One region of the Paenibacillus favisporus genome, then DNA from elsewhere that is predicted to be linked to it. Evidence: a T-box and tRNA genes for the amino acid it is inferred to sense, from the RefSeq annotation. Region 1 holds a T-box; the other regions hold tRNA genes.
What was found. The T-box of region 1 lies ahead of argS (arginine--tRNA ligase). A T-box ahead of a tRNA ligase gene usually reads a tRNA of that ligase, here a tRNA-Arg.
Positions count from the first base shown of each region.

Region 1 (3,481 bases):
GATCATTGCGATCCTGATCTGGCTAGGCGTTCCGATCCCGGGAGACGTCCTGGTCTCTAGCAATGTGCTTCCACTGGTCGTTTTCCTTCTTGTCGTCGTGATGCTGGCCTGGATCTCTCTCCGGCAAAAGAAAGAGTCCGTCGTGTCGAAGCGGGAGGTGTAGCAACATGCTGGGCTACCGGAAAAAGCGGAAGGACACCGCGGGAATACCGATCAACTTGCTGGACTTGGTTCCGGTGCTGCATTCGAAGGTGAAGTGGAAGAAGACCGAAGGGATCGTGACGTTGTCCGTGCCGCGGGAGGGATGGCTGGCCTGCCAGTCGGTCAAATGGCTGAAACAGCCGGCGGTCGTCCAAATCCGGCTGGATGCGCTGGGCAGTGAAGTGGCCGCCTGCTGCGACGGTTCCCACTCGGTGGCGGATATCGCAGGCAAGCTCCATGCCCGGTTCGGCGAGCAGGCGGAGCCGCTGCTGCCAAGGCTGGTCAAGTTTATCGAGCTGCTGGAAATGAACGATTTGGCCGTATGCCGTCCCGGTGATTCCTGCCAACGGGCACAGGATGCATAAGAGGTAACATGAACAGGCAATCCTGCGGCAGGAAATTGGGGTGTTGCATTCTTTGCTGTCCCCCGTGTATACTATTGGAAAATTGAACGTCATGGAACGGGAGAGTAGTGAAGCGTCAGGGCATCAAGCGAGCCGGGGATGGTGGAAGCCGGTATGCCGCGATTCATGAAGCGCACCCGGGAGACGGCCTTTTGAAACTAAAACCGCTAGATGGGTGCGGAGTAGAGAGGTCCGGTTAGCCGCCGTTACAGGCTTCAAGGGAAACGGATACCGTGCTTGCGCATGGACCGTTTACTTAGAGTGGTACCGCGGGAATTCAGCTCTCGTCTCTATATTAGAGACGGGGGCTTTTTTGACTTTTGATAGTCGTTACGATACGGAAAGGATGATTGTTATGTTACAGGAATGGATCGCGTCGGCGCTCGAGCCGCACGTGCCGTGGACGAAGCAGCAAATCGAGGATCTGCTGGAAATCCCGCCGCAGCCGCAGATGGGGGATGTCGCTTTCCCATGCTTTACGCTGGCCAAAACGTTTAAAAAATCGCCTGCGGACATCGCCAAAGAGCTGGCTGCCCACTTTGACGGGCGAAACGGAATACAGGCGGAGGCCGCCGGCCCTTATGTCAACTTCAGGCTGGACCGGAAGCGTTATGAACAGCAAATCATGGACGAGTTAACGGCGTCGGATCATAGACCGAACCTGGGAAAAGGAGGAAAAGTGCTCATCGATATGTCCTCGCCGAACATCGCGAAGCCGATGGGCATCGGGCATCTGCGCTCCACCATGATCGGCGCCGCCCTGTACAACATGTACAAATTGGCGGGGTACGACGTGGCCAGCATCAACCATCTGGGAGACTGGGGCACGCAGTTCGGCAAGCAAATCGCCGCATACAAACGCTGGGGGAACGATGAAGCCATTGCGGCCAATCCGATCAAGGAATCGCTGAAGCTCTACGTTCAGTTTCATGAGGAAGCACCCCATGATGAGACGCTGGAGCCGGAGGCCAGGGACTGGTTCCGGAAGCTGGAATCCGGGGATGAGGAAGCTTACCGGCTCTGGAAATATTTCGTGGACGTCAGCTTGGAGGAGTTTCAGCGGATGTACGATCGCCTTGGCGTCAGCTTCGACTATACGCTCGGAGAAAGCTTTTACAACGACAAGATGGGTGCCGTCGTGGATCAGCTGCGCGACCAGCATCTGCTTGAAGAGAGCGAGGGCGCGCTGGTCGTACGCCTGGATGAGGAGGGGATGCCGCCTTGCCTGATCATCAAAACGGACGGAACGACCATCTACCCGACGCGTGACCTGGCAACCGCCCTTTACCGGCACGATGTCTTGGAAGGTGACAAGCTGCTGTATGTCGTGGGCGGCGAGCAGAGGCTGCACTTTCAGCAGGTATTTGCCGTGCTGCGCCGTATGGGGGCAGACTGGGTGGATCAATGCGAGCATGTGCCGTTCGGCCTGATGCGCTTTGAAGGAAAGAAAATGTCCACCCGCCGCGGCAAGATCGTCTATCTTGAGGAAGTGCTGGATGAGGCGGTTGCCCGGGCATTGCAAATCATCGAAGAGAAAAACAGCAGCCTCGAACATAAGGAGGAGGTCGCGGAGGCGGTCGGCATCGGGGCGATTATTTTCGGGGACTTGAAAAACAACCGCCAGAACGAAGTGGATTTTTCCCTGGAGGAAGCGCTGAATTTCGACGGGGAGACAGGGCCGTATCTTCAGTACACGTATGCGCGTACCCAAAGCGTGCTGTCCAAAGGACGCACGGCCGGGGAACCGGAGAGTGGAACGGCCGGGCCTGCCCAAGCGGTTGACGGCCAGCTCGGAGATTCCGGATGGGAGCTGCTGAAGCTGCTGACCCGCTTCCCGGATCAGCTGAAGCGCGGAATCCAGAACAACGAGCCGTCGGTGATGGCGCGGTATGCGCTGGATGTGGCTCAAGCGTTCAACCATTTTTACAACAAGGAACGGATTGTCACCGAGGACAGCAGCCTGAGGGAAGCGAGACTGAAGCTGACGGAGCTGACGGGCGCTTCATTAGCGAGAACGATGCATCTGCTCGGATTAAAAAGCCCGCAGCGGATGTGACGCCATTTGTTGAACGGGGGGAGAGTTGGTTGCCTGTACAGGAGCAAGGAAGCGGCCGGCGGAACACGCCGGCGGAGATCATCCTCCGGCTGGAGGATGTCAGCAAACGCTACGACCGCCGGGTAGTGATTGAGCATATGACGCTCGAGATCGCCAAAGGGGAGTGTACGGCGCTGGTCGGGAAAAACGGCTCGGGCAAAAGCACGCTGCTGCGCTTGCTGGCCGGATTATCCCGTCCTACCGAGGGAAGACGGCGGGGGGAGGACGTCCGAAGCCCCACGATTGGACTTGTCGCCGAGAAGTTTCCGGCGCTGCCGTTTACGCCGGGCGAGTATTTGATGAGCATGGGCATTACGCGAGGGATGGACAAGCGGACCGTCCAGTCGGAAATATCCGAATGGCTCAAGAGACTGGGTATGGATTCGTACAGGGATGTTCGAATGAGCCACTTTTCGAAAGGCATGCTGCAGAAGATCAATCTGGTTCAGGCGGTGATGGGCAAACCAAGGCTTCTGCTGCTGGATGAGCCTTTGTCCGGGATCGACACCCCCTCGCAGAAAGAGGTGGTCCGCCTGCTGATGGACATCAAGGGGATGGGGACCGCGATGGTCATGTCCGTCCATGAGCCGGAGCTGATCAACCAAATGGCCGATCGTATCGTACTGCTTGAGAACGGAAAGATCGTTAAGGAGGAACGCGGGTTCCGCATAGAAACGGTCCGGTATGCGACTATTGTTTTTCATGGAGATCCGCTGAGCGTCCGCCAGTCTTTAGAGGGGATCGGCGATAGAGAAGTAGCTTGGGTAAAAGAGGGGGCGGA
Region 1 covers NZ_JBEPLV010000003.1:173,816-177,296, forward strand. The annotation lists gene ABID47_RS13960 (OPT family oligopeptide transporter) at 1-163, shown strand, start outside; gene ABID47_RS13965 (PqqD family protein) at 168-566, shown strand; T-box leader at 650-900, shown strand; gene argS (arginine--tRNA ligase) at 961-2,661, shown strand; gene ABID47_RS13975 (ABC transporter ATP-binding protein) at 2,691-3,481, shown strand, end outside.

Region 2 (3,481 bases), on a different contig from region 1:
CTCAAGGAGCGCGCTGAAGAAGTGGCGGCACAGTATGGTGCCAAAGCATACACCGACTACAAGGAACTGCTGAAGAACGAGAAGCTTGACGCCGTCAGCGTATGTACGCCGAACTACCTTCACGCTTCGATGAGCATCGATGCAGCGAATGCCGGGCTGCACGTCCTGGTGGAAAAGCCGATGGCGACCACGAAGGAAGAAGGGGAGCAGATGATCGAAGCGGCCCGCAAAAACGGCGTCTTCCTGATGGTGGGCCACAATCAGCGCCTCATGCCTCCTCACGTGAAGGCAAAAGAAATTCTGGATTCCGGCAAGCTCGGCAGAGTGCTGACGTTCCGCACGTCTTTCGGCCACGGCGGTCCGGAAAGCTGGAGCGTCGACGGACGCGACAGCTGGTTCTTCCGCAAAGATGAAGCGATCATGGGCGCTATGGGCGACCTCGGCGTGCACAAATCCGACTTCATCCGCTATTTGCTGAACGATGAAATCGTGGAAGTCGCCGGCTTTATCGGTACCGTACATAAAGAAGGTACGGACGTAGACGACAATGCGACCTGCATCGTGCGCATGAAGAGCGGAGCTGTGGGCACGCTGATGGCGAGCTGGACGCACTACCGTTCCGGCGACAACGGTACGGTGCTCTGGTGCGAAAACGGCTGCATGAAGATCGGAACCGTTGAAGGCGACGAGGTTATCGTCGAGCTGACCAACGGCACTGTGGAAACGTACAAGGTCGGCGCCATGGCGACGAACGAAAAGCAAGTACCGAGCGGCGTCATCGACGCGTTCGTGGAATCGATCCTGACCAACACGCCGCCGCAAATTTCCGGCGAAGAAGGTCTGCGCTCCCTGAATGTCATCCTGGGCGCGTTTGAATCGCAGGACACAGGCAAAATCGTGAAGCTGTAACAAGCATGGAATAGAGAGGACCTTGGGGTAAAACTTGGGGTCCTCTTTTTTGTGTTCAGGTGAGCGAATGGGTGGCGAAAGAGGAGATTATCGGTGCGTATGCTCCGACGAACCCCTTGAGGGGTTCTCATCCCTATGGACGCAAAAACACGTCCCAGCTCGGGATACCGCCCTAACGGGCGGACTGCGAAGCTGATGCTACCGAAGCGTATGCTCCGACGAACCCCCTAAGGGGTTCTCAATTCCCTCGTGGAACTAAAAAAAGCTCTCCAATAAGGAGAGCTTTCTTACGTCCCAGCTCGGGATACCGCCCTAACGGGCGGACTGCGAAGCGGATGCTATCGAAGCTTATGCTCCGACGAACCGCCTAAGGGGTTCTCATAACCCCTCCTGGAACTAAAAAAGCTCTCCAATAAGGAGAGCTTCTATACGTCCCAGGAGGGATTCGAACCCCCGACCGACGGCTTAGAAGGCCGTTGCTCTATCCAGCTGAGCTACTGGGACATGAAAAAATTCAAGCAAGAAAGATCATAACATATATTTTTGATAATATCAATATGTTTTTCTTTCCTTTCTCATAGTCCCCCTCATCTGTTCTTAGGGCAAGATAAAAAAGTTGTTTCAATCCCCGTTTATATTATTAATGGTTTCTATACGTTTTTCATAGAACGAATGGATTCCCCGTCCATTCACATGTTTTTTTTCAAGTTGAAAGAGGTATGCTATAATCAACAATTATTTGCACAAGCACGGGGAAAGGAGGGAATACATATTAAAGAACATATTTCCCCAGCGAAGGACAACGTCATTCTTTTTCCAAAGACGCTCGACTTCTATCAGATTCAGCTGACCGTCATGCTGGAAAATGAACGGTACGGGGAAGCGATGGAGCTTTTGCGTTTCCTGCTGCAGTGCCAAGGGCAGGATGAGAGGCATTATGAAGAATGGCAGGCGCTTCTGGAATGGCTGGAAGCCGCTTTTCCACAATATATGAATCACGGCGGCGGGCAGGGTGCAGGCTTGGACTCTTATGAGCATGAGGAGGAGCCCGACGAGGAAGAAATGAAACGGCAGAACGTGCGGGCCAAGCTGGCCGAAGACCAGCATTACGCAGACAAGCTGTTGCACACCGCCATGGAAGAGCCTTTATCGGAGCAGACCATGCTCGCTCTCGAGCAGCTGTCCTATCTGGAAGGCTCGGATATCGACGACAAGCTGGTGGGGTGGCTGATGCAGGCTCGCCTTCATCCGCTGCTGCAGTTCAGGGTGCTTCAAACGCTGCGCAAGCGCGGTATGCAGGGCACGGTGCAGTTTAAGCGCGGACAGGAGCAGGTAAGCGTCGATATGGAGACGGTGCCTTTGACGCCTGAGGAGTTTCCGCCGCAGGTGGCAATGGTAACGGAGCGCGTGGCTGCGCAGACCGAAGTGCAGGAGCCGACGCTGTATTATTTTGCTCAAGAGCTGTGGTCGCAGTTTATTATGGCGATCTACGGGACGGAGGATTACCGTTCGATCCTTGACGAGGACGACACGACGATCGACATCTGGGCGGCTGCCCTGCATCAGATCGTCACCGAGAGCCTCACAGGCAGCCGCAACGAAGAGGAGTCCCGGGCGATGTACGGGATCACGGACACGATGCGCTTCCGTTTTGAGCAGGCTTATCGAAGCTTCAGGCAGTTCGTGTCGGCCGGTATGCAAGAGTAGGCGATCGGAAACGTTTACCTGAAGAGTTGCCAAGGGCTTGCCCTTGAAAAACACGGCAATGTTGTTTATACTATAATGGTTATTCTGTGCGTGCTGATAACTTAAGTACATGTGAATTATTTTTGGAGGGGAAAGCATAAAATGAAAGCAACCTGGGAAAAAATAGAGAAGAACCTTGGCGTTCTTGAAGTCGAAGTGGAAGCAGACCGTGTAGCTGCAGCCCTCGACAAAGCTTTTAATAAAGTAGCAAAAAAGGCTAACGTGCCTGGTTTCCGTAAAGGTAAAGTGCCTCGGCCGATCTTCGAAGCCCGTTATGGCGTCGAAGCTCTGTATCAAGACGCAATCGACATTTTGCTTCCTGAAGTATACACAGAAGCTGTCGACCAAACTGACATCTTCCCTGTAGACCGTCCTGAAGTGGAAATTGACCAATTCGCGAAAGGCGAAGTGTTCAAATTCAAAGCGAAAGTAACGGTTAAGCCTGAAGTAACTTTGGGCGAATACAAAGGCGTGGAAGTTCCGGTACAAAAGGTTGAAGTTTCGGACGAAGAGCTTGACGCTGAACTGAAGCGTCTGCAAGAACGTCATGCCGAACTGTCGGTTATCGACGAAGGCTCTGCCGAGAACGGAGACATCGCCGTGATCGACTTCGACGGATCTGTTGACGGCGTTCCTTTTGAAGGCGGACAAGCTGAGCGTTATTCTCTGGAACTGGGAAGCGGCACGTTCATTCCTGGATTTGAAGAGCAGGTTGTCGGCATGGCGACTGGCGACTTCAAAGACGTGGAAGTGACTTTCCCTGAGACATATCATGCAGAAGAACTGGCCGGCAAGAAAGCCGTGTTCAAAGTGAAAGTGCATGAAA
Region 2 covers NZ_JBEPLV010000007.1:55,956-59,436, reverse strand. The annotation lists gene ABID47_RS26585 (Gfo/Idh/MocA family protein) at 1-909, shown strand, start outside; tRNA gene ABID47_RS26580 (tRNA-Arg) at 1,340-1,413, opposite strand; gene ABID47_RS26575 (hypothetical protein) at 1,675-2,616, shown strand; gene tig (trigger factor) at 2,758-3,481, shown strand, end outside.
Region 2: it encodes a tRNA-Arg, which carries the amino acid that the T-box ahead of argS (arginine--tRNA ligase) is inferred to sense. The anticodon was not compared.

Region 3 (3,481 bases), on a different contig from region 1:
AAATCGCATACACATCATCATCATCATGAACGATCATGGGCTGTGCGCCGTTTTCGGGGTCAATGACGCTCAGACGGCGGTGGCCGAAGGCGCATGGATTGGAGATCCATGTTCCCGAAGCGTCCGGTCCGCGATCCGACATCGTTTCCGTCATTTTGACAAGGATCTGCGAATCCTGGGTTAAGTCGCCGCTCCATTGTATAAAACCGGTTATTCCGCACATGATGGGTCATCCTCTCTTTGTCGTTTGTCCACTCGCTGTCCTTTCTGTTTGCCAAAGTGATACAGTTATATGCCGAATCGGGGCATAAAATGTCTGTCCTTTAACGAAAACTATAGGAAAGGCAGTGTAAGAAAAACGTGTCTGTCGACGTACTTCTACAGCAGGCAGGCCGCATTTAGCGGATGTTTTTCTTGCGATCATGGAATGGTTCAGCTCCGCTGAAAACTTATACATTTCTATGATCTTTACAAAGGAGAGTAATGAGACATGGATAAGCAGCATTTTTATGTATCGGTACACGGCAGAAGCGTTCTTGCCGAACAAGGCGCCGCTCCTTATGAGCTGGTGATGTACTGCACGGTGGGGCAGGCCAGGGAAGTGCAGCAGATGATGGAGGATATGCAGGAGCATGCCGAAGACTCCTTCCTGGCCTATACGTTTCCATGGCCGGATACGCCGGAGGATGACGTCAATTCGCAGTACACGGAGAGCCTGAACAAGCTGTACCGGAAAATATACGAATATGGTACGGCAGAAACGCGCCAGCATCTAACGGAGAACAAAATGCTGGGTTATACTTGATTTCTGAATTCCGGCTGACCAGGGAGAGGAGGAAAGCATGTATTATATTAAGGATGCCAAGGTGCGGCGGATGACGGAGCTGGACGGGGTCCGCTGCGCCGAAATCGGCGTGCTGCCAGGAGCGGTAGACGATCCCGCGCTTTTGGCTTATGTGGCCGAATCGTCGCCGGGCTGTTACGGCCTGATCCGGCTGATCCGCAACGATGCCGACACAGAGCTCGACTGGTACGACAACAGTATGCATCAGGCGTATACCGATGTGACGATGCAGGCGTTCGAAGGCAGCTTCTTTCTGACGGCCGACGAGGAGCGGGACCTGTTCCTGCGCGATCTGATCTCTTTTGGGAACGTAGAGGAGGATCTGCGGAGCAGGTTCGCAAAGTAAACGCAGCCATAATTTTAGGAACATAGCCGGCAGACTCCCGCCCCATACTATGGTTTAGGGGAGGTGAGCTAAATGGCGGACTTCACGAACAAAAAAGGCAAGAGAAGTAAATACGCCCGACAAAACGCTTTTGCGGGTGGAGTGACGAGCAGAAATTCGAGAAATTTGGCTGTGCCCCATAACCCAAGACGTTTTGGCAACCAGTAACCTCCTTGAACCATGCAAACCTCCGGGGATATCCCCGGAGGTTTGTTCAGCTATTCTTAGCTGTTCACGCTTTACGCATATTCGCGAAGCACCTGAATGCCTTTAACGATGTTGTACACAAACGTGCCGAAGTAAATAACGCAGAACAGCAGGATATATCCCAGGATCGAGCCGGCATGGTGGGCTGCCAAAGTAAAAAACAGCAGCGGTACGGCCGCAATGAATGGCAGCAGATGCGAGAGCAGCGCTCGCTTGGCATGCCTGGCGACGTATTCGTCCCGGACGGCGATCCATACGATCACCGGCAGGATAAACGGGGCGAAAAATATGCTGAAGTAGGAAAGTGAAGATAACAACTGTCGCATGGGAAGTGCTCCTTTACAACGTATTTTGTTATGATATTACCCATAGTATTTCCCGCCAATCGGCTTTCTCATTTTCCTCTTGAAAAATTGGCTAAATGCGGTATAATAAATAACGCATTCGCTTTTTTTATTACATAGCAAGTCCCAGTAGCTCAGCTGGATAGAGCAACGGCCTTCTAAGCCGTCGGTCGGGGGTTCGAATCCCTCCTGGGACGTACAAGGAAAGCCCTCACTCGAGGGCTTTTTCTTTAGATATAAGCAACTGGAGCGAGAAGGGAGAGAGACCGGATGAATCAGGATATTAAAGTATCACAGTGGACCGCACTGCTGATCGAGCAGGCGAAGCGGGCCGGACTGTCCGCGGCCGCCATCGCTGAGGCTGTCCATAACAAGGACGCTGAGCCGTTTATCCAGGCTGGGCTTGAGGGCGAGCGTTATGCCAACCTGTTCGGCTACTCGGAGGAACACGGGGAGCCGCTGGCCCAGGCGGCAACGGAAGGCTACCGCATGACGTTTAACACGCGGAACGGGCTGAAAAACTGGCTGGTGCAGCGTTTTGGACTGGATGAGGAAAAGGACTTTGAGGTTGGCGAGGGCGTGATTCACGGGCTGCGGCTCACCTTGGAACAACTGGCTGCATTGCAAAAAGCACTGGCCGTAAATTGGGTGATTGCCGGATCGCGCGACCTTCCGGGCGGCATGGTGGAGCTGGATTTGTCCATTCGTGCCCTTCAATCCGCTTCTCAAGCCTAATTCGATCTAAATAGGCGTATGCCGGTTATTCATAATTAAAGGGGCTGTCCCATGCTGTCGTGTCATGCACGACGGTGGGCAGCCCCTTTGTCATTTCGTTTCAATAGCTCCCATAGAACGATTCCTGCTTTCTTCCTTGTTAACCACGCCTAGCCGGAAGTTCCCCGCTAACTGATCAACATCAGGATGATCGAGGACAATGACAGGCAGGCACTGAGCAAATAGATGAACACGACCGCCTGCTTCGGGCTCAGCCCCCAGGACAGCAGCCGGTAATGGAGCTGGCTTCGGTCGGCCTTGTACACCGGCTTGCCGTCCCGATACCGTTTGATTACAACGTAAATGTTATCGAAGATCGGCACGCCAAGCGCCAGCACAGGAACGAGAATGGAAATGACGGTCACCTGTTTAAAGGCTCCGTCCAGGGCGATGATGCCGAGCATGAACCCGATAAACGTCGCGCCTGCATCCCCCATGTAAATTTTGGCGGGCGGCTTGTTGTATCTCAGATAACCGAGCGTCACCCCGACCAGCAGCACCGCCATAATCGCGGAATGGGACTGGCCTTTGGCAATAGCAACGATAAACAGCGTAAAGGCCGAAATGGCGGCCACGCCTCCGGACAGCCCGTCCAGCCCGTCCATAAAATTAATGACCGTCGTGACGCCGAAGATCCACAGAATCGTCAAAATAAACTGCAGCCACTCCGGAAACACGACCATATGGCCGGCGAACGGAACGGTGATCCCTTCGAATGAGATCCCTGAATAATAGACGATCACCGCAGCGCCTACCTGCACGAGCGTTTTGGGCAGAGCGGCAAAATCCTTGCCTTTCGTCTTGTACCAGTCATCGATCATGCCGATGCCGAGGATGAGCAGCGAGCCGGCCACAATGCCGGCCATTTCCTTGTCCCAGTGTCCGGTCAGAACGATGTAGGGAACCATAAAGCCGAGAAAGATGGCG
Region 3 covers NZ_JBEPLV010000007.1:85,631-89,111, reverse strand. The annotation lists gene asnB (asparagine synthase (glutamine-hydrolyzing)) at 1-223, opposite strand, end outside; gene ABID47_RS26720 (hypothetical protein) at 491-805, shown strand; gene ABID47_RS26715 (hypothetical protein) at 843-1,190, shown strand; gene ABID47_RS26710 (DUF4870 domain-containing protein) at 1,469-1,762, opposite strand; tRNA gene ABID47_RS26705 (tRNA-Arg) at 1,904-1,977, shown strand; gene ABID47_RS26700 (hypothetical protein) at 2,051-2,515, shown strand; gene ABID47_RS26695 (MraY family glycosyltransferase) at 2,683-3,481, opposite strand, start outside.
Region 3: it encodes a tRNA-Arg, which carries the amino acid that the T-box ahead of argS (arginine--tRNA ligase) is inferred to sense. The anticodon was not compared.